Regions from separate parts of the Streptomyces sp. B3I8 genome, predicted to be linked through region 4. Evidence: riboswitches for the same ligand, from Rfam matches in the RefSeq annotation. Region 4 holds a riboswitch; each other region holds the start of a gene.

Region 1 (5,492 bases), 2.5 Mb from region 4:
CGGCGGTCAGCCGTCCCTTGACGCCCGGACCGGTGAAGTACTCGGCCTTGGCGAGGAAGGTGATGCGCCGTTTGAGGACCGCGGGCATCAGGAAGTGGTCCGAGAACGACAGATGATTGCCCGCGACGATCGCGGCGCCGTGGTCCGGCACATGCTCGAGCCCCTCTATCCGGGGCCGGAACGTCAGCCGCAACAGCGGTCCAAGAACCACGTATTTCAGCAGGTAGTAGAACACCGCGGCACTCCTCGCGTTCCCCGGGGAGCGATCAGTGTAGGTGGCGAGGGCGGCGGACGTAACCGCCGTGCGGTCACGCTCTGTCGCTACCGGCGAGTACCGACAGTTGTCGGCCGTCGGGCCGACAACTGCCCCCGCGGAGGGCGGGCGGCAGCCGCCGGGAGCCCGTGCCCGGACGCGTTCCCGTACGGGCACGGGCCGGCCCGCCCGGACACCGGCTTGCCTCGCCCGGGCACTGGGCCCCTACGGGCACCGGCTCCCCCGCCCGGGTGTCGGCTTCCCCGCCCGTGGCCTCAGCCCGCGCGGGTCAGGACCCGTTCCAGCGCCCCGAGTGCCCACCGCAGCTCGTCCGCCGTGATCGTCAGCGGCGGCGCCAGCCGGATCGTGGAGCCGTGGGTGTCCTTGACCAGGACCCCCTCCTCCAGCAGCCGTTCGCCGATCTCGCGGCCCGTGCCGAGCGCCGGATCGATGTCCACGCCCGCCCACAGCCCGCGGGCGCGGAAGCCGACCACGCCCCGGCCGACGAGCTCGGTCAGCCCGTCCCGCAGCACCACGCCCAGCTCCGCCGCCCGGCGCTGGAACTCCCCGGTCGCCAACAGGTCCACCACCGCGGAGCCGACCGCCGCCGCCAGCGGGTTGCCGCCGAAGGTCGAGCCGTGCTCACCCGGGTGCAGCACGCCGAGCACCTCCCGGCGGGCGACCACCGCGGACACCGGCACGATGCCGCCGCCGAGCGCCTTGCCGAGCAGCAGCACGTCCGGCAGCACCCCCTCGTGCTCCACCGCGAGGGTGCGCCCCGTCCGGCCCAGTCCCGACTGGATCTCGTCCGCGACGAACAGCGTCCCCGTGCGCCGGGTCAGCTCCCGGACTCCCCTCAGATAGCCGTCGTCCGGGATGATCACCCCGGCCTCGCCCTGGATCGGCTCGATCAGCACCGCCGCCGTCGTCCCGTCGACCGCCGCCTCCAGCGCCGCGAGGTCGTTGTACGGCACCACGCGGAAGCCGGGCGCGAAGGGGCCGAAGCCGGTCCGGGCCACGGGGTCGGTGGAGAAGCCGACGATCGTCGTCGTACGGCCGTGGAAGTTGTCCGCGGCGACGACGATCGTCGCCCGGTCGTCCGGCACGCCCTTCACGTCGTACGCCCACTTGCGGGCCACCTTCACCGCGCTCTCCACGGCCTCCGCGCCGGTGTTCATCGGCAACACCGTGTCCAGGCCGGTCAGTTCTGCCAGGGACGCGGCGAACGCGGCGAGCCGGTCGTGGTGGAAGGCGCGCGAGGTGAGCGTGAGGCGGTCGAGCTGACGGTGGGCCGCCTCGATCAGCACGGGGTGGCGGTGGCCGAAGTTGAGGGCGGAGTAGCCGGCGAGCATGTCGAGGTAGCGGCGGCCCTCGACGTCCTCCACCCAGGTGCCCTCGCCACGGGCGACGACCACGGGCAGGGGGTGGTAGTTGTGCGCGAGGACCGGTTCCTCGGCGCTGATCAGACCGGCGGTGGTGAGGTGGTCACGGGCGGGAGCGGTCATGAACGGATCTCCTGGGTGCAGCACTTGATGCCGCCGCCGGCCTTGAGGAACTCCGACAGGTCGACGGGGACGGGGACGTATCCGCGGCGGGCGAGCCGGTCGGCGAGGTCCGTGGCGCGCGGAGGGAGGAAGACGTGGCGGCCGTCCGAGACCGAGTTGAGGCCGAGGGCGAGCGCGTCCCGGCGGGTGGCGAGCACCGCGTCCGGGAACAGCCGGGCCAGTACCTCGCGGCTGCCCGGCGAGAACGCGTCCGGGTAGTAGGCGATGTTCGCCTCCCGGCCGGGGGCGGAGGGGGCGCTGGGGTCCACCGGGTCGAGGACGCACAGGGCGGTGTCGAGGTGGTAGAAGTACGGGTCCACCAGACGCAGCCCGATGACCGGGGCGCCGAAGAACTCCTGGGCCTCGCGGTGGGCTTCGGGGGTGGTGCGGAAGCCGGTGCCGGCGAGGATGTACCGGCCGGCCGGAACGAGGTCGCCCTCGCCCTCGCACACCGACTCGGGCCGGTACACGTCGTGGCCGGCGGCCTTGAACCAGGCCGCGTAGGCGCTCGACTCGGGGCGGCGTTCGGGGGCGTGGAAGAGGGAGCCGAAGACGCGGCCGTCCAGGACGAGGGCGGAGTTGGCGGCGAAGACCATGTCCGGGAGGCCGGGGACGGGGGGCACGGTCTCGACGGTGTGGCCGTGGTCGCGGTAGGCGCGGACCAGGTTCCGCCACTGGATCAGGGCGAGGCCGGTGTCGACGGGGACGTCGGGGTGCATCCAGGGATTGATCGCGTACCGGACGGTGAAGTACGTGGGTTCGCAGACGAGGTAGCGCCGAGGGCGCGGCACACGGGATTCGGGCACGAAGGGGTACCTCCGCTGATGCGGTGCCGAAGGGGGTGAGACCACGGTAGAGACGGCGAAGAGCGCCGGACAAGTGATGAAAACTGCGCGTACGCGCAGCTTCACTGCGTGAGAGTGCGGGGGTCCGCAACGTTCTTGCGTGGTGAGGGCCCGCAACGGCTCCTGCCCGGCGGGGGCCCGCATGGGTTCTTGGGCGGCGGGGGCTCGTCATGGCTCACGCGTGGCGCGGAGCCCGCATCCTTCTGGCGCGGCGGCGACCGACCCCGGCGCCCCACGGCCGGCCCGCGGGAGCTCGCGGCCGGCCGACGGTCGGCCGGCGGCCGCCCCCCACGTTCCCTCGCACCCGGCGACACTCCCGGCGCGAGGGGCCGGACGGGGTACCCCCTTTCGGCGTAGACACACCTCGTCTTTCGGGACCCGCCCGGTTGCGCGACCCGGGTGGACACCAAGCGGAACGAGGTGTTCCGGTGCTGGTCCGGGGCTCCTCCCGGTTCTGGACGCGGGCCGAAACAAAGGGTGTTCACTCGAACAGCAGAGTGGTGAGTAACAACACAAACCTCCGGTTCCGTTGGGATTTTCGGACTTCGATGGGTGAAGATCCCTTCCGACAGCCCCCGCCACAAGAGGCGGGGCGGTCCGGGCGGACGCCGAATCCTGCCGCCGCCCGGATGACCGGTCGACAGGAGTGGATCGGCAGGAGTGGAGGACCCGAGCACGACGGGTCGCCGGGACGGACACACGGTCCGTGCCGAGCAGCCCTTGGGGTGAAGCCGCGTCAGCGGCCGGGCAACTTCGCCAGCCCGAATCCGACAGGTCATCCTTCACAGGCGGCTGACGAAGGGTTGCGCATGACTGCGCTCGATCGTGTCCCGTCGCTGTTGACCCGGGCCGGCACCGCCTCGGCCCTCACCCTCGCCGCCGTGGGCGGCAGCATCGCGGTCCCCGGCGTCGCCTCCCAGGCGTCCGCCGCGACCACGGCGACGAAGGCGCTGCACGTCGCGGCGTCGAAGAAGGGCGCCCCCTACCAGTGGGGCGCCACCGGACCGCACCGGTTCGACTGCTCCGGGCTGACGCTGTACTCGTTCAAGAAGGCGGGCAAGAAGCTGCCCCGGACGGCCGCGGCCCAGTACAACAAGACGCGTCACATCTCGTCGTCCCACCGCAAGGCGGGCGACCTGGTGTTCTTCCACACGGGCAGTTACGTGTACCACGTGGGCATCTACGCCGGTAAGGGGAAGATCTGGCACGCGCCGAAGACGGGTGACGTCGTACGGCTGCAGAAGCTGTGGACCAGGAGCGTCTGGTACGGCAGGGTGCGCTGACCGCCCGCCGGGGCCCCGGTACCCGTACTCCGGTGCCGGGCCCCCGGCGTTCGTACCCGCACGGCGGGCCCCGGCACCCCGGTGGTCCGTGCCGGTCAGGGGCATGACGGGCCGTGGAACGGTTATCTGTCAGTCATGGCCGACCGTCCTCACCACGACCAACGCAACGAGACCCCGCTGGAGCGTGCCGACCGCAACTTCGCCGAGCTGCTGCAGGAGGTGCGCGTCACCCAGGCGGGCGTGCAGATCCTGTTCGCCTTCCTGCTGACGCTGGCCTTCACGCAGCGCTTCCCGCACATCGACACGTTCCAGCGCGCGACGTACGTCGTCACGCTGCTGCTGGCGATGCTGGCGGCCGTCCTGTTCACCGCGCCGGCGGCGCTGCACCGCTCGCTGTTCCAGCAGAACGCCAAGCCGCTGATCGTGCAGGTCTCCTCACGACTGGCCTCGGCGGGCCTGGCGGTACTGATGCTGGCGTTCACCGGCTCGGTGCTGCTCGTGGTGGACGTGACGCTGGGCCGGGGGGCGGGCATCGCCGCGGGCGCGGGAACCATGGCGGCATGCGTCCTGCTGTGGGGCGTCCTGCCGCGGCTGGTCCGCCGCACCGGTGTCCGCACGGACCGACAGCAGGTCACCAAGGGCTCCACACAGACGCCCGACGACCCGGACCGGAGGGACTCCGGCGGCTGAGCGGCCGGCCATGCCGCTCCCGGGTCCGGTCGGACCGGGTCCCGTCACGGGCCCGGCTGGATCCCGTCCCGTCACGGGCCCGGCTGGATCCCGTCCCGTCACGGGCCCGGCTGGATCCCGTCCCGTCACGGGTCCGGCTGGATCGCGGGCACCTTCCACGGCAGCTCGATCTCGATCCTCTTCCCGCCCTCCCGGGTGGGCCGCACGCTGAGCCGCCCGCCGTACTCCGCGGTCAGACAGCGCACGATGACCAGACCGCGCCCGTTGTCCCGCTGCACGGCCGCCGGCAGCCGCTCGGGGAAGCGCGGATGGCCATCGGTGACCCCGACGCGGAGCTGCTCGTCCCGGTCCAGGGCGAGGTCGACCGTGAAGGTCGGCGACATCCCCAAGGTGTGCTGCACGGCGTTGGTGGCGAGCTCGGAGACGATCAGGCGCACGGTGTCGGCGGCGTCGGGTGGCAGTCCCCAGTCGGTGAGCACGCCCGCCACGTATCTTCGGGCCGCGCAGACCGAGGCGGGATCGCTCGGCAGAGTGACGGATGCTTCCTGGTGATCTGCCATGGCGACGTCGCCCCTTTCCCACGGGACCGGAGCCCGGCACGGAGCGGACGGTTCGCGTACGGTCCCGGACTTGGTGCTGCGCGTCAGACTGCCACCACCCACGGGCTCCCTGCTGCCGATCCCCCAAGATATGCATATATCTGTCGCCCGAAGCGGTGAACTATCCGATGACCGACCGTATATGGGCGATTGCTCGGTCCATCCTCTACCGTCGCCCACCGGGCCCGCTGTCGCTCACCGTCACCGCGGCGCGTGCGCGCACGCCGGGCGGAAGGAGTCGGCCATGCAGTACGGACCAGCGGTGCGCCGCCGCAAAC
Region 2 (5,492 bases), 940 kb from region 4:
CGTCGCCTCCGCCTTCGCGCCCGCCCCGGAGACCGAGACCACCGTGCCGAGGCCGAACTGGTCGTGGGTGACACGGTCGCCGACGGACAGATCGACCGCGGGCTTGTCCCCCGCGCCGCCCCGGCCCGTCGCGAACCCGGCGGCGCCCGCCGCCGAGGAACGTGACCGGGACGGGAACGAGGAGGACAGCGACGACGACAGCGAGGCCGCGACGCCCGAGCCGCGCCCCGGCTTTCCGCCCGCGGCCGGCGCACCGGCCGACCCCGTCCGCTTCCACTGCACGTGCTGGTCGGGGATCTCCTCCAGGAAACGGGAGGGCGGGTTGTACGACGGCTGCCCCCATGCGCTGCGCAGTGCCGCGCGGGTCAGGTAGAGCCTCTCCCGGGCGCGCGTGATGCCCACGTACGCCAGTCGCCGCTCCTCCTCCAGCTCCTTGGTCTGACCGAGCGCGCGCATGTGCGGGAAGACGCCGTCCTCCATGCCGGTGAGGAAGACGACCGGGAACTCCAGGCCCTTGGCGGTGTGCAGGGTCATCAGGGTGATGACGCCCGAGCCGTCCTCCTCCTCGTCCGGGATCTGGTCGGAGTCGGCGACCAGGGCGACCTGTTCGAGGAAGTCGGCGAGGGTGGCGCCGGGAGCAGCGGGAGCAGCCGCGGCCGCGGGAACCGCTGCGGCCCCGGCATCCCCGGCCGCCGCGTCCGCGCCCTCGGCTCCCCCGTCCCCGGGCCCGGCCGCCGTGGCGGCGTCCGGTGCCGCCTGCCCGCCCCCGGTCCCCGTCCCGGCCGTGTCCTCGGCCCCGGCCCCGGCGCCCCGCTCCTGCTCGAACTCCAGGGCGACGGCGGCGAGTTCCTGGAGGTTCTCGATCCGGGTCTCGTCCTGCGGGTCCGTCGACGCCTGCAACTCGGCCAGGTAGCCGGTGCGTTCGAGGATGGCCTCCAGGACCGTCGCCGGGCCCGCGCCGGACTCGACGACCGTGCGCAGTTCCTCCATCAGTACGTTGAACCGCTTGACGGCGTTGGTGGAGCGGGCCGCCATGCCGTACGCCTCGTCGACGCGCCGCAGCGCCTGCGCGAAACTGATCCGCTCGCGCTGCGCGAGGGCGTCGATCATCGCCTCGGCGCGCTCGCCGATTCCCCGCTTGGGCACGTTGAGGATCCGGCGCAGCGGAACGGAGTCCTCGGGGTTGGCGAGGACCCGCAGGTAGGCCAGAACGTCCCGGACCTCCTTGCGCTCGTAGAAGCGAACACCGCCGACGACCTTGTAGGGCAGACCGACGCGGATGAACACCTCTTCGAAGACACGGGACTGGGCGTTGGTGCGGTAGAAGACGGCGACGTCGCCCGCCTTGGCCTCGCCCGCGTCCGTGAGACGGTCTATCTCGTCGGCGACGAACTGGGCCTCGTCGTGCTCGGTGTCGGCGACGTAGCCGGTGATCTGCGCGCCCGAGCCCGCGTTGGTCCACAGGTTCTTCGGGCGGCGGGACTCGTTGCGCTCGATGACCGCGTTGGCGGCGGACAGGATCGTCTGCGTGGAACGGTAGTTCTGCTCCAGCAGGATCGTCGTCGCGTCCGGGTAGTCCTCCTCGAACTGGAGGATGTTGCGGATCGTCGCGCCGCGGAAGGCGTAGATCGACTGGTCGGCGTCACCGACGACGCACAGCTCGGCGGGCGGCACCTGGGCCTCCGGCGGCACGTCGACCGGGTGCTCGGAGGTGCCGACCAGTTCGCGCACGAGGGCGTACTGGGCGTGGTTGGTGTCCTGGTACTCGTCGACCAGGACGTGCCGGAAGCGGCGGCGGTAGTGCTCGGCGACGTCCGGGAAGGCACGCAGCAGGTTGACCGTCGTCATGATCAGGTCGTCGAAGTCCAGCGCGTTGGCCTCGCGCAGCCGCGACTGGTAGAGCGCGTAGGCCTGGGCGACCGTCTTCTCGAAGCCGTCGGCGGCCTGCGCCGCGAAGTCCTCCTCGTCGATCAGCTCGTTCTTCAGGTTGCTGATCTTGGCGCTGAAGGACTTCGGCGGGAAGCGCTTGGGGTCGAGGTCCAGGTCACGACAGACGAGGGCCATCAGACGCTTGGAGTCGGCGGCGTCGTAGATCGAGAAGGACGAGGTGAAGCCGAGCCGCTTGCTCTCCCGGCGCAGGATGCGGACGCAGGCGCTGTGGAACGTCATCACCCACATCGCGTGCGCGCGCGGGCCGACGAGCTGCTCGACGCGCTCCTTCATCTCGCCCGCGGCCTTGTTGGTGAAGGTGATGGCGAGGATCTGGCCGGGGTGGACGCCGCGCTCGGCCAGCAGGTGCGCGATGCGGTGGGTGAGCACGCGGGTCTTGCCGGAGCCGGCGCCGGCGACGATGAGCAGGGGGGAGCCGGCGTGCACGACGGCCGCGCGCTGGTTCTCGTTCAGCCCGTCCAGGAGGGCCGCCGCGTCCAGGACGGGGCGGAGGGCGCCGTTGCGGTAGTACCCGCCTCCGGCTCCGGCCTCGCCGGAGCCCCCCGCTCCGGCCTGCCACCTGTCCGGGGGCACGTCGAACTTCCCGCCGAACAGATCGTCCGGAATCGGCTCCGGTACGTGCTCGTCCTCGGGCGGTGGCGGGGGTTCCTCACCGTGGGCCCGCGGGGCCTGGAGGTCCGCCAGGAAGCTGTCGTCAAAGAGGCTGCTCATCGCATCCCGAGTCTAGGGCGCCCCACCGACAACCGGCCTCCCCCTCGGAAACTCCGTAGGGAACCCCGGGGCGCCGGGGCGGCCCGCGTGACGAAGCTCTCAGCCGGGCGACGGTGCCCACCACGGCGGCCGGGCTTCAGACCGTCCGGTCGGTCGCCCGGACGCCGTCTCGGCGCGATCACCGCTGGTGGCCGGGCGGCGGCGACGGAACGGGCCGGTGGACGGGCAACTGACGGAACGATTACGCAGGTTGGCCGGAACCGTCGACGGCAACCGGATCCTCACGCGAAGGTCACAAAAATGTATCGGACATAACGCACTCCGACCTTCACACGAGACACACACGTTGGCTACGGTGCCGACAGGCCGCTCGACGCAACCGGCGAACGTCGCCGGGCCGCGCGGCCTCCGCCGAGTCCGGCCCGCCCCCGCGGGCAGCCGGAGCCGGGGACCCAACCGAGACCTGGGGTGAATCGGCCCAACCGCCCCGCGCGTACGGGCCGTAGGGCAGTCCTTCCGGAATCATCCGCCCGAATCCGACAGCTAACCCGGTAGGCGGAGCACGGAAGGAGTCGCCTCCCTTGGCGTCGGACCAGAAACCGCTCCCTGCCGGTGCGCGCGCCGCGTTTCCCGCGGTCCCCGCAGGACCGGGTACGCCCGCGCGAGCGTCGCGGGCCCTGGAACCCATGGCCCCGAATCCCATGGCCGTGGACCCCATGGCCCTGTTCTCCCCGGCAGGGGATGTCGCGCCCGAGGCCGAGCCGCCGGGACCGAGCCACGCGGAGGTCCAGCAGCGGATCGACAGCCTGTACCAACGGGTCGAGACGGCCACGGAGACCTACAACGCGACGCGCGTCCTGGCCGCCAAGGAGCGGCAGCGGTCGGGGCCCGCCGCGGAGGCCGCCAAGCGCACGCAGTGGCTCGACACGGCGCGCGCGAAACTCGGCCCGTCCGTCGCGGCGGTGCTGCCGGCCGACCGGCGACCGGACCGTCCGGCACCCGGTCGGTCCGCGCAGCGCCCGGGGGACCGGCGACCGCAGGGCCTGCGCCAGTCGTCGATCGACAGGACCGTCGCCGAACTGGTGGCCGCGACGGAGAAGCGGCGGCGGAGGCCGGGCGCCCCGGCGCTGGGTGCCGCCCGCGAGACCCCGGCCCTCGGGCCGGGCACTTCGGGACGGGAGCTGCCGGCACTGCCGGCGCCCAGGAAGCCCGCCTCGCCGAGCGCGGCGCCGCAGCGGTCGCCGCGGACGTCCAAGGAGGCGACGCAGCGGAAGCTCGCCGCAGCGCGCGTACTGCTGTCGCAACGGACCGGCGCCCCGCGTGCGGCACTGGAGAGCGCGCCCCAGGCGCAGCCCCAGTCGCAGTCGCAGTCGTGGACGTTCTCCTCCCCCACGGCCGAGCTCGCCCCGGGACCGGGACAGGGAATGCCGTCCGGGGCGTACGCGGGCACGAGCGGCACGGATGCCTTCCCGGCCGTGGGCGGCACGGGCTCCTTCCCGGCCGTCGACAGCACCGGCTCCTTTCCGACCGTGGGCGCCACCGGGTCGTTCCCGGCGGTCGGCACTACGGGCGCGTATCCGGGCGTGGAGAACACGGGTTCGTTCCCGGCCATGGGCGCCGGCGCGGCCGCCTACCCGGGCTTCGACGGCTCCGGCGCGTACCCGGGCACGGACACCGGGGCTTTCCCGGCGGTGAGCGGCATGGGTTCCATGAGTTCCACGGGTTCCATGGGTTCCATGGGTTCCATGGCGGGGGCGGGCGCCTCCCAGCCGTTCCCTCCCGCGGACGGCACCGGTTCCTTCCCGGCCCTCGGCACTGCCTACTCCTACCCCGGGATGGACGGCACGGGTGCCTACCCGGCGGCGGTGGACAACACAGGCGGCTTCCCCGCGGTTGACGGCGGCTTCCCGGCCGTGGACGGCACGGGGGCCTTCCCGGCCATCGGCAACACCGGTCCGTACCCCACGGGCGACGGCGCCGGAGCGTTCCCGGGCGCGGGCGGCACGGGCGCGTACCCGGCCGTAGCGGGCCTCGGCACGGGCAACGCCCACCCGACGGCCCCCGACCCCTATCCGGCCACGAACGGCACCGGAGCCTTCCCGGCGGCGGAGGGCGCCCCCGCGTATCCCGCCGCGAACGGCACCGGAGCCTTCCCCGGCGTGAGCAGCACCGGCAGCTTCCCGGCCACGGACGGCATCGGCTCATTCTCCGCCCCGGGCACCACCGGCGGCCTCCCCGGCATCGGCGGTGTCGGCTCATACGCGGCCACCGGCGGCGGTCCCGGGCCGCTTCCCGCCACCGGCCTCACCGTGACCTTCCCGGCCGCCGCGGGCGCCGGCACGTACGCGCCCGCGGGCAGTGGCGACTCGCTCCCGACCATCGAAAGCACGGGCAGCATCCCGGCCGTAGGCACCACGGCCGGCATCCCGGCCACAGGCACCACGGGCGGCCTCCCTCCCGCGAGCCACTCGGGACTCTCCTCCCCCGGCGCCACCACGCCCGCCCCCGCCGCGGCGGGCACCCTCGCCGCGGACAAGGCCGCGACCGCCGCCGCGTTCGCCCGGGCGCAGACCGGGCGGCCGTACGTCATGGGCGCGACCGGCCCCGGTTCGTACGACGCCGCCGGCCTCGTCCAGGCCGCCTGGAAGGCCGCCGGATTCCTGCTGCCGCGGTCGCCCGCCGAGCAGGCCCGGTGCGGCACGACCGTGCCACTCGCCGCGGCCCACCCCGGTGACCTGGTCTTCTTCTACGACGACCTCGGCCACGTGGGCATCTACACGGGCAACGGCATGATGATCCACGCCCCGCGTCCGGGCGCGTACGTACGGGAG
Region 3 (5,492 bases), 3.0 Mb from region 4:
CACGAGGACGGGGTCGAGCCGGACCTGGTGTGCGTGGCGAAGTCGCTGTCGGGCGGGTACGTGCCGGTGTCGGCGACGCTCGGCAAGGACTGGATCTTCAAGAAGGTCTACTCCTCCATGGACCGCGTCCTGGTCCACTCCGCCAGCTTCGGCGCCAACGCGCAGGCCATGGCGGCGGGGCTCGCGGTGCTGCACGCGATGGAGAACGAGCAGATCGTCGCGGGCGCGCGGGCGATGGGGGAGAGGCTGAAGTCCGGGCTCGCGGCGCTCACGGAGAGGTACGAGCTGCTCGCCGAGGTGCGCGGGCGGGGGCTGATGATCGGCATCGAGTTCGGCCGGCCGAAGTCGCTGAAGCTGCGGAGCCGGTGGGCGATGCTGCAGGCGGCGCGGAAGGGGCTGTTCGCGCAGATGGTCGTCGTGCCGCTGTTGCAGCGGCACCGGATCCTGACGCAGGTGTCCGGGGACCATCTGGAGGTGATCAAGCTGATTCCGCCGTTGGTGGTGGACGAGGCGGATGTCGACCGGTTCCTGGAGGCGTTCACGGCGGTCATGGACGACGCGCACGAGGGGGGTCTCATGTGGGACTTCGGCAAGACGCTGGTGAGGCAGGCGGTGGCGGCGAGGTAGGGGGCGCCCGGGTTTTCGCCCCGGCCGCACCTTCCCGCTCCCGTCCCTCAAGGGGCTCTGCCCCTTCGGACCCCGGACGTGCGGGTGGGCGGGGCTTCTCGCGCAGTTCTCCGCGCCCCTGTCCAGGGGCGCGGAGCCCCCTGGGGACGGGAAGGGCAGGGGCGGCGGGGGCGTTGAGACCGGGTGGGCACACCTTCGCACGCTTTTGCCTCTCAGGCAAGAAAATTGCCCAGCGGGCAAAAATCTGGCTCAATCGAGGTATGAGCAGCCCTTCCGATCCGCCACCCCCGGCGGAGCCCGGCGCGGCCCTCCCCACCGTCGCCCCGCAACTCCGCGCCCACCGCCACCGCACAGGCATGACCCTGGAGACCGCGGCCCAGGCCGCGAACCTCTCGCCGGCCCACCTCTCCCGCCTGGAGACCGGCCATCGCCACCCCTCACTCCCCGTCCTGCTCACGCTCGCCCGCGTCTACGGCACGACCGTCTCCGAACTGCTCGGCGAGACCGTCGCCGAGCGCGACGCCGTCGTCCGCGCCGCCCGCGCGGAACCGACGCAGGCCGGCGGCTGGACGTACTGGCAGGCCGGCGCCCCCGCCCGCGGCATGCAGGCACTGCGCGTCCACGTCCCGCACGGCACGCAGGGCGACATCGTCCGCGTCCACCCGGGGGAGGAGTGGCTCCACGTCCTGCGCGGCCGGCTCCGCCTCCGCCTCGGCGACACCGCGCATCTCCTCGACGCCGGGGACAGCGCGCACTTCGACTCGCTCACCCCGCACCGCCTCGCCGCCGCCGACCGCGCCGGCTGCGAGCTGCTGTTCGTCCACACCCTCCTGCAGAGCCCGAGCACCGCGCTCTGCCTCGGACCTCTCACCGGAGACACCCCATGAGCGACTACGAGACGAAATTCCCGCGCGCCCTGTGGATCAGGCTGCTCGTCTACCTGGCCGTCGGCCACCTCTTCGCCGCCTTCATCTGGCTGCTCTTCCAGGTGGGCGCCAAGTAGGCCCGGCCCGGGGAGGCTTCCTCAGTCCAGCAGGTGCTCGCGCAGCCGCGTGCGCACCTCGGGGGTGACTCCCAGACCCTGTCCCAGGTAGGCGTCCACCCCGCCCCAGGTCTCCTCGATCGTGGTGAACGCCGCCCGGAGGTACTCGGCCCGCGCGTCGAACAGCGGGCCGAGCAGTTCCATCACCTCGGCGGAGTACGCGTCCGGCGAGGACGCGGTGCGCCGCACCTTGTACCGGCGGTGCTTCGCGTTCGACTCCAGATAGTCGGCGACGATCGCGTCCCGCTCCACGCCCAGGGCGAGCAGTGTCACGGCGATCGACAGCCCCGCCCGGTCCTTCCCCGCCGAGCAGTGCATCAGCGCGGGCGCGCCGCCGTCGGCCAGCGTGCCCAGCACCCGCGCGTGCTCCGCCGTGCGTCCGCGGACGATCGCGCGGTACGAGGCGATCATGCGGGCCTCGGCCCGGCCGTCGGCCAGCAGTTCCCGCAGCTGGTCCAGGTCCCCCTCGCGCACCATCTTCCAGAACTCCGCGCCGTCGGCCGGGTCGGACAGCGGCATGCCCACGTTGCGTACGCCCGGCAGCTCCACGTCCGGGCCCTCCAGCTTGTGGTCGGCGGCGTTGCGGAAGTCGAAGACCGTGCGCAGGTTCAGGGAGGTGAGGAACTCCGCGTCCTCGGCCGTCGCATGGGCGAGGTGGCCGCTGCGGAACAGCCTGCCGAACGCCACGCGCCGGCCGTCCGTGGTCGGCAGCCCGCCCAGGTCGCGGAAGTTGCGCACTCCGGCCAGCTCGGGCTCGGTCGACGGGACCTGCTGTGTCACGGGTGCTCCTCCCATCCGTCCGCCGACGCGGCTCGTCGGCGGGGCGCGTACCGCCGACGACGATACGGCACGGGTGCCCCCGGCAAGCATGTTCCGTACACGCATCGTCCACGGGCCTCTCATCGCCGCGAATGCCGTGAAACGGACCATGCGGCCAATCGGTCGATCCCTATAAGGGGTTTCTGTCCGAATAGTCATTCTTGGTCGCTTCACTCCAACTGGCCCGGTATTGCTCCACATCGACGAGCGGCGCGTGAGCAGCGTCATATCCGTGACGGGGCGTCGAACGTCATGTTCACGTAATTCGCCTGTTCCGTCGGTGAATTCGGCGGGAGAAGAAGATCGTCCATTTCTGTGCGGCGGCGTGAATTCTGTGAATCGATCAAGAGAACCCGGTGCCCGGGAAATCCAAAGCTTGTGGTCGCGGCGCCATTTCGCTTACGTTCCCCCTCGTTCCGAGCGGAACGCCTAATCCTGCCGCCGCCCGGAATCCGCACTCACCCACCCGCACTCGGCAGGAGCGGGGGACCCACAGGTACATCGCCTGGTCCGGTCTTCCAGGACAGGCTCGGGGTAAAGCCGTGGAATCACACGGCCGGGCATCTCCAGCTCGCACCCGACAGCTCACCTCGCAGGCGCAGGAGAGGAATTCGACATGCCCGCGAAGGGTAAGCACCGCCGTACCAAGGCCCGGTTCATCACCACCTCCCTCGCCGCCGCCGGAACCGGTGGCGCCGCGATCGCGCTGCCCCTGCTGGTTGCCACCGGCGCCCACGCGGCCACCCCGGCCGCCGCACCCGAGCACTCCGCCACCTCCGTCACGGCGGGCGCTCACGAGGGCGCCGCCCGCACCTACACGGTGAAGGCCGGCGACTGGCTCGCCAGGATCGCCGACGAGCAGCACGTCGCCGGCGGCTGGCACAAGCTCTACGACGACAACCGTGCGGCCGTCGGGACCGACCCGTCGCTCATCCACCCCGGCCTGAAGCTCACCCTCGGTGCCAAGGCTCCGGCGCACGCGACGGGTTCGTCCTCCGCCGCGCACGAGGCCCCGGCCAGGAGCGGCACCGCAGAGAAGTCCGCGAACGCCGAGAAGCCCGCGTCCGCGCAGACCGGCCGGTCCGCCGCCTCCTCCGCCGAGCCCGCCGCGAGCAGCTCCTCCGGGTACACCCTGCCGGTCCAGGGCGCCGTCATCGGCACCGCTTACCACACCGCCGGCAGCATGTGGTCCAGCGGCTACCACACCGGCACCGACTTCGTGGTCCCGACCGGCACCAGCGTCAAGGCCATAGCCGACGCCACCGTCGTCTCCGCCGGCTGGGGCGGCGCGTACGGCAACCAGGTCGTCCTCAAGCTCGCCGACGGCCACTACGCCCAGTACGCCCACCTCTCGCAGCTCTCCGTCTCGGCCGGCCAGACCGTGACCGAGGGCCAGCAGCTCGGCCTCTCCGGCGCCACCGGCAACGTGACCGGGCCGCACCTGCACTTCGAGATCCGGACCACCCCGAACTACGGCTCGGACGTGGACCCGGTCGCCTACCTGCGCGCCCACGGCGTCACCGTCGGCTGACGGCTCCCGCGCCCTGTGAAGGCCGGACCCTCGATCCCCGGGGTCCGGCCTTCGGCCGTGCCCTTTCGTCCCCGCGCGTCGCGACGGCGCCTTATTCCGCGATTGACCAAGCCTTGACCCGTGGGGTATCTCACCGCCCGTCAATCCCTCCTTACGGTCGCGTAGCTCACATCCCAGGAGGAAGGATGGGCCGATGTGGCAGACGATTCGAAGAGTGACAACAGATCAGTGATCGGGTCGTACGTGGCGGTGGGGGACAGCTTCACCGAAGGCGTGGGCGACCCCGGGCCGGACGGGGCCTTCGTCGGCTGGGCCGACCGTTTCGCGGTCCTCCTCGCCGACCGGCGGCCCGAGGGCGACTTCCGGTACACCAACCTCGCCGTACGCGGGAAACTGCTCGACCAGATCGTCGCGGACCAGCTCCCGCGGGCCCTGGAGCTCGCTCCCGACCTGGTCTCCTTCTGCGCGGGCGGCAACGACATCATCCGGCCCGGCACCGACCCGGACGAGGTCGCCGAACGGTTCGAGCGCGCGGTCGCCCGCCTCACCGGCACGGTCGGCACGGTGATGGTGACCACCGGCTTCGACACCCGCGGTGTCCCCGTGTTCAAGCACCTGCGCGGCAAGATCGCGACGTACAACGGGCACGTGCGGGCCATCGCCGACCGTTACGGGTGCCCCGTGCTCGACCTGTGGTCGCTGCGCACGGTGCAGGACCGGCGGGCGTGGGACACCGACCGGCTGCACCTCTCGCCCGAGGGGCACACCCGGGTCGCCCTGCGCGCCGGCCAGCTCCTCGGCCTGGAGATCCCGGCCGACCCCGACCAGCCGTGGCCGCCGCTGCCGCCGCGCGGGACGCTGGAGATCCGCCGCGACGACATCCACTGGGCGCGCGAGCACCTCGTGCCGTGGATCGGCCGACGGCTGCGCGGCCAGTCCTCCGGCGACACGGCGGTGGCCAAGGGCCCGCTGTCCCCGGAGGACATCAGGATGCGGATCGGCACGGCGGTCTGAGGGGGAGCCCGGGGTCGGGACGGGAAAGGGGCGGCGGGGGCGAAGGACCTCCCCGGCGCCCTCCCCGTACCCCCGCACCCCCACCCACCCCCCGGGAACCCACAGCCGCCCCACAACCGTTGACGCGGAAAACGGACCGCACCACGATCACCACTGGAGACGCCGTGACCGGCCTACGTACCCCCACCACCCGGCCGCGCCCCATACGGCCGCTTTCCTTCGGCGCGGACCCGACGGGCGCACGCATGGCCCGCATCCGCCGCTCCCCGAACTTCGCCGACGGCGTCTTCGTCAACCCGGACGGCACCCGCACCCGCGAGTCCGGCGGCTCCGCCCTGGGGATGGCCAAGGAGTACCTCGACAAGGAGTCCCGCGCCCGACGGGCCCCCACCGGCACCATCCCCGTGCACGCCACGACCGTCGCCGACCTCGCCCGGCCCCCGAAGAGCGGCCTCCGGC
Region 4 (5,492 bases):
CGTCTCCTCCTCCGTCAGCGTGACCTCGCCCACCGCCAGAAGCGCCGGGAGCTGCTCCACCGTCCGGGCGGAGGCGGTCGGCGCGAGGACGGTCGGGCGGGCGGCGAGCCAGGCGAGGGCGACCGTGGCGATCTCCACCTCGCGCGCGCCGGCGATCTCGTCGAGCGCCTTCAGCACCCGCGCGCCCCGTTCGGTGTCCACGAGCTGCGCCACGCGCCCCGCGCGCACCGAGTCCACCGTCGCTCCCGGCCGGTACTTCCCCGTCAGGAACCCCGAGGCGAGCGCGAAGTACGGCACCGCGGAGAGGCCGGCGTCCTCGGCGACGTCCTGGAGGGCGCCCTCGTAGGTGTCCCGGGAGACCAGGCTGTAGTGCGGTTGGAGGGCGACGTAGCGGGCCAGGCCCTCGCGTTCGGAGAACTCCAGCGAGGCGCGCAGCCGCTCGGCCGAGATGTTGGAGGCTGCGATGTGGCGCACCTTCCCCGCCCTGACCAGCCCGTCCAGCGTGCCGATGATCTCCTCGACGGGCACGTCGGGGTCGTCGTAGTGCGTGTAGTACAGGTCGATGTAGTCCGTCTGGAGCCGCCGCAGCGAGGCGTCGGCCGCCGCCCTGATGTTGCCGGCGGACAGCCCCTGGTACTCGGGGTGCCGGCCGACCTTGGAGGCGAGGACCACGTCGGAGCGGTTGCCACGCGCCTTGAACCACCTGCCGAGTACGGTCTCGGACTCGCCGCCCTTATGGCCCGGGACGAAAGCCGAGTAGCCGTCGGCGGTGTCGACGAAGTTGCCTCCGGCGGCCGTGTAGGCGTCCAGCACGGCGAAGGACGCGGCCTCGTCGGCGGTCCAGCCGAAGACATTGCCGCCGAGGCAGAGGGGAGCGACCGCGAGATGGGTTGAGCCCAGAGGGCGAAGTGACATCATTTAACGATGTTAAGTAGAAGTCTCCGCAGTCCGCGCGCGGAATCGCGGACTCCGGGACGATTCCGTCGCGAATCGGCCCGGCAGGGCAGTGCGCTGCCCGAAAGGACACGGCCGGCCGGCGATGCACGGCACGGCACGGCGGGGCCGGGTCGGTGGGGCAGGCGCAGCCGGAATCGACTCGACGGGGACCGGCCCGGCCCGAAGCCCGGCAGGGACCGGCCCTGCCAGAGGCCCGACAGGGACCGGCCCGACAGGGACCGGCCCGGCGGGGCCTTGGCGGGCTCAGGGATTCAGCCCCTTGCCGTGCAGCCACGCCATCGGGTCGATCCCCGTGGCCGCGCCGCCGGGGTGGACCTCCAGGTGCAGATGCGGACCGGTGACGTTGCCGGTGGCACCGACGCGGCCGATGACCTCGCCCGTACTCACCTTCTGCCCGACACTGACGCTGATCGAGGACTGGTGGCAGAACCAGAGCTCGGTGCCGTCGTCGAGGGTGAGGATCGTGCGGTAGCCGTAGGAGCCGGCCCAGCCCGCCTCGGTGATCGTGCCGCTGTGGATCGCCTTGATGAGCGTGCCGGTGGGCGCGGCGAAGTCGAGGCCGGTGTGATAGCCGGACGACCACATCGATCCGGCCTCACCGAAGGTCGAGGTGATCGTGTACGAGGAGGTCGGCAGCGTGAACTGCTTGGCCAGCTCGGCGAGTTTCTTCGCGGCGGCCTTCTTCTTGGCCTCCGCCTCCGCCTTCTCCTTCGCGTCGGCGGCCTTCTTCTCCGCCTTCGCCTCCGCCTCCTCGGCGGCGGACGCCGCCTGCTTGGCGGCGGCGGCCTCGGCGGCCTTCGCGGTGGCGCTGTCCACCTGGTCCTGCTGGGCCTCGGCCTGCCGCATGATCCGGGCGCGCAGCGCCTCGCCCGCGTCCGTGGTGCCCGCGGCGGTGTCGACGCCGGTCAGTCCGGCGCCGGTGAGCGGGGCGGAGGCGGTCTGCGCGGTGGTGTCGGCGTGGTCGCCGGAGTCGTGACCGGAGTCGTCACCGACCAGCGCCTTGGCCGACTCGGTGACCGAGGACAGGTCCGGCAGGGAGATGGAGACCGGCGGCTTGGCGGTCTGCGCGGTGGCCATGCCACCCGCGCCGACCGCGGCGATCACGCCGACGCCCAGAACGGTGGAGCTGCGCGCGAGTCCGCCCCCGCGCTGCTTGGCGACGCGGTGCCGGCCACGGACGGGACGAACGGACTCCGCGGTGGGATTCCACTCCTCCCAGGTGCCCTCCTCGGAACGGCGGTCGAAGTCGACGACCTCGGTGCCGGCAGGAGCGTACGAGGGGTTCTGGGCAGGCCGGTTGGACGCCACGTGGGCGCACTCCTTTCCTTCCTCTCGCCTGCCGGGTTAGCTGACGGGTTCGGAGCAGGAAGGTCTCCTACGCGTGTACGACGGCCGCGTCCACTCGGCGGCCGCCGCGCGATTCACCCCTGAATGGTGGTTCCCCGGCTCCCTTGCGGGATTAGGCAGATGAGCACGGGGCCGCCTCCTGTGACGGCTGGGACGACCGTGCTGCGTTATCGAACGTTAATAGACCTGGGGTGCACATTCCAAGCTGTTCAGTGGCCCGAGTTACACGTCTTGGCCAGGACTTTTGCGCCACGAGCCCCGCAAAACGGGCGAGTTGACCGGGCCCCATGAGGGCCTCAGGCAGAGCCGCGCCCCGGACGTGCGGTCAGTAAACCCACCGGGGGACACGATCCGGTCACGACAGGTGACACCCTCGGCACCCACCGGCACCGACGCCCCGCACCGTCCGGAAACGCCGGTACGAACACCCTCGGAAACGACGGCCCGGACGTCCTCCGGAGACGACGGCCCGGACGTGGCCCCGGACGTCGCGGCCGACCATGCCCCCTCAGGGATGTGGCCGTCGTACCGCCAGCAGCGCCAGGTCGTCCGTCGCCCGTCCGCCGGTGTGCCGGGCGACCTCGTCGGCAAGGAAGCTCAGCAGCGCGTCCGGCCCGGAGAAGGTGCGGCCGACGAGCCGGGTGGCGGGGTCGTAGAACTCGCCGTGCCGGTCGCGGGCCTCGGAGAGCCCGTCGGTGTGGAAGAGGAGCGTGGCGCCGTACGGCAGCGCGGCCTCGTCCGCGCGTTCGGGCCACCTGCCCAGCTCGCCCATGCCGAGCGGCAGTGCGGACTCGCGCGGTTCGAGCACGCGCAGCCTCCCGTCGTCGTACAGGAGCAGCGGGGCGGGGTGGCCGCGGTTGACGAGGCGGACGAGGGTGCAGTCGTGCGGGATCTCGGCGAGGACGGCGGTGGTGAACCCCTCGAAGGAGTCCAGGTCCCGGCGTCGGCCGGCCTCGCGGGCGAGCGCGCGTTCGAGCCGCTGGGCGACTGCGCCGAGCGTGGCCTCCCGCTCGGCGGCCTCCCGGAACGCCCCGATGACGACGGCGACGACGCTGACGGCGCTGATGCCCTTGCCGCGCACGTCCCCCAGCACCAGGCGCACGCCGTGCGGGGAGTCCTGGACCGCGTACAGGTCGCCGCCGATCGCGGCCCCGTCCTGCGCGGCCTCGTAACGTGCGGCGACGTCGAGGCCCGCGACGCGCTCGGCCGGCTGCGGCATGACGGCGAGCTGCGCGGCCTCGGCGATGTGACGGACGGAGGCCAGCCGGGCTCCGGCACGGCCGACGAGCACGTTGATCAGGACGGCGAGGGCGGCGACGGTGCTGACCGTCAGCAGCTCGGTGGTGGTGTCGATGTTCGACATGACGCCGAAGGCGAGGTGAATCGCGGCCACGGCCAGGACGGCGACCACGGCTGTCAGGACGGTACCGCGCAACGAGTACAGGAAGGAGGCGACGAGGGGGGCCGCGGTGAAGAGGGGAGCGGCGGTGAAGTCGACCGGAGTGAGGCAGTCGTAGACGATCGCGGCGGCGAGCAGCAGCACCGGGAGGAAGGGCAGCGCGACACGGACGCCGGCCGCATCGCGGCTGCTGTTCCCGGCGGTCACGGTCGACCGTTTCTCAGTCCGCTGCCCCACGTCACCAGCGTCACCGGGGCGGCGTCGCGGGGCACCCCCCGGTGAGCCGGGCGGGTGGCGGGGACGGAGTGGGCGGTTGGAGGTGGCGGTACGGGACGGCGGTACGGACAGTGAACGGTGATACGACAAAAACCCCGGGGGCGGAAGCCTTTCGGCCTCCGCCCCCGGGGACGTGGTAGCGGGGACAGGATTTGAACCTGCGACCTCTGGGTTATGAGCCCAGCGAGCTACCGAGCTGCTCCACCCCGCGTCGGTAGAACCAGTGTACGTCATCCTGGGGACGCCGTTCACCACGTTTATCTGGGCGGCTGCTCACCCGGTCACCCGGTCGCCCGGTCGCCCGCACCTCCCTGCGGCGAACCGCTCAGCGGGCCGACGAGCGTCGTCGCCAAGGGAGCGCGTCACCGCACGTCGTGCGCTGTTCCTCGCTGCCCAGCGCCCCCGCGATCCGCGTGCAGATCTCTTCGAGCTGCCCCACCTGCTCCGGCGTGAGCCGGTCGAACACGGCGGCGCGCACCGTCTCGACGTGCCCCGGGGCCGTACGCTCCAGCAGCCGCGCCCCCGCGTCGGTGAGCACCGCGATGCTGCCGCGCCGGTCGCCCGGGTGTGCCTCGCGCCGCACGCTGCCGTCCCTCTCCAGGCGGGTGACGACGTAGGTCAGCCGGCTCCGGGTGACCTTCAGCGACGCGGCGAGGTCGGTCATGCGCAGCCGCCGGTCCGGGGCCTCCGAGAGATTGGCCAGCACCGAGTAGTACAGGTGCGGCAGGCCCGCCTGCTGCTGGAGCTGCCGGTCGATCACGTCCTCCAGGAGCAGGGAGGCGGCGAGGTATGCGCGCCAGGCACGCTGTTCCTCGGACGTGAGCCAGCGGGTCGTCATGACCGCAGTGTAGTTATTGTTCAAAAGTTGAACCACCTCGCCCGCACCCGGCTCCCGGCCCTCTTCGCAGTCCCGCACGTAGTCCGCACGTAGTCCGCACGTCGTCTCGCATCCCGGAGCGCGCACATGCCTCACCCCCACGTCCTGCTGTCCGCCGCCGTCTCCCTGGACGGCTTCCTCGACGACACCGGCCCCGAACGCCTGCTGCTGTCGGGCCCGGAGGACTTCGACCGTGTCGACCAGGTGCGGGCGGAGAGCGACGCGATCCTGATCGGCGCCGGCACCCTGCGCACCGACAACCCCCGGCTGCTGGTCAACTCCCCCGAGCGGCGCGCCGCACGGGTCGCGGCCGGGCGGCCGGAGTACCCCCTGAAGGTGACGGTGAGCGCGTCCGGCGACCTCGACCCGGCCGCGCGGTTCTGGCACACGGGGGGCGCGAAGGCGGTCTACACCACGGAGGAGGGCGCGGCCCGGCTGCGCGACGAGCTCCCCGCGGACGTCGACGTCGTCGCGCTGGGCGCGCAGCCGGGGTGGCGGGCGGTGCTCGCACACCTGGGTGAGGTGAAGGGCGTACGGCGGCTGATGGTGGAGGGCGGCGGCCGGGTGCACACCGAACTGCTGCGGCAGGGGCTCGCCGACGAACTGCAGCTCGCGGTGGCCCCGTTGCTGGTGGGG

The links. A riboswitch is a leader RNA that binds a small molecule or an ion and turns the genes downstream of it on or off. The one in region 4 is predicted to bind cyclic di-AMP.
Region 1: another riboswitch for cyclic di-AMP. It lies ahead of QFZ64_RS06115 (C40 family peptidase); the one in region 4 lies ahead of QFZ64_RS16845 (M23 family metallopeptidase).
Region 2: another riboswitch for cyclic di-AMP. It lies ahead of QFZ64_RS35390 (NlpC/P60 family protein); the one in region 4 lies ahead of QFZ64_RS16845 (M23 family metallopeptidase).
Region 3: another riboswitch for cyclic di-AMP. It lies ahead of QFZ64_RS30285 (M23 family metallopeptidase); the one in region 4 lies ahead of QFZ64_RS16845 (M23 family metallopeptidase).

The regions. Positions count from the first base shown of each region.
Region 1 covers NZ_JAUSYN010000002.1:870,859-876,350, forward strand. The annotation lists gene QFZ64_RS06100 (1-acyl-sn-glycerol-3-phosphate acyltransferase) at 1-235, opposite strand, end outside; gene rocD (ornithine--oxo-acid transaminase) at 529-1,758, opposite strand; gene ddaH (dimethylargininase) at 1,755-2,603, opposite strand; cyclic di-AMP (ydaO/yuaA leader) riboswitch at 3,239-3,448, shown strand; gene QFZ64_RS06115 (C40 family peptidase) at 3,452-3,925, shown strand; gene QFZ64_RS06120 (DUF6328 family protein) at 4,061-4,615, shown strand; gene QFZ64_RS06125 (ATP-binding protein) at 4,741-5,175, opposite strand; gene QFZ64_RS06130 (helix-turn-helix transcriptional regulator) at 5,459-5,492, shown strand, end outside.
Region 2 covers NZ_JAUSYN010000002.1:4,264,840-4,270,331, reverse strand. The annotation lists gene QFZ64_RS21175 (ATP-dependent DNA helicase) at 1-2,661, opposite strand, end outside; cyclic di-AMP (ydaO/yuaA leader) riboswitch at 3,061-3,234, shown strand; gene QFZ64_RS35390 (NlpC/P60 family protein) at 3,348-5,492, shown strand, end outside.
Region 3 covers NZ_JAUSYN010000002.1:6,329,184-6,334,675, forward strand. The annotation lists gene QFZ64_RS30265 (aspartate aminotransferase family protein) at 1-627, shown strand, start outside; gene QFZ64_RS30270 (helix-turn-helix domain-containing protein) at 888-1,514, shown strand; gene QFZ64_RS30275 (DUF6126 family protein) at 1,511-1,630, shown strand; gene QFZ64_RS30280 (tyrosine-protein phosphatase) at 1,652-2,449, opposite strand; cyclic di-AMP (ydaO/yuaA leader) riboswitch at 2,938-3,100, shown strand; gene QFZ64_RS30285 (M23 family metallopeptidase) at 3,105-4,019, shown strand; gene QFZ64_RS30290 (SGNH/GDSL hydrolase family protein) at 4,248-5,033, shown strand; gene QFZ64_RS30295 (MBL fold metallo-hydrolase) at 5,198-5,492, shown strand, end outside.
Region 4 covers NZ_JAUSYN010000002.1:3,329,336-3,334,827, forward strand. The annotation lists gene QFZ64_RS16835 (PrsW family intramembrane metalloprotease) at 1-23, shown strand, start outside; gene QFZ64_RS16840 (aldo/keto reductase) at 1-918, opposite strand, end outside; gene QFZ64_RS16845 (M23 family metallopeptidase) at 1,201-2,265, opposite strand; cyclic di-AMP (ydaO/yuaA leader) riboswitch at 2,277-2,433, opposite strand; gene QFZ64_RS16850 (PP2C family protein-serine/threonine phosphatase) at 2,813-3,940, opposite strand; tRNA gene QFZ64_RS16855 (tRNA-Met) at 4,114-4,190, opposite strand; gene QFZ64_RS16860 (MarR family winged helix-turn-helix transcriptional regulator) at 4,305-4,817, opposite strand; gene QFZ64_RS16865 (dihydrofolate reductase family protein) at 4,944-5,492, shown strand, end outside.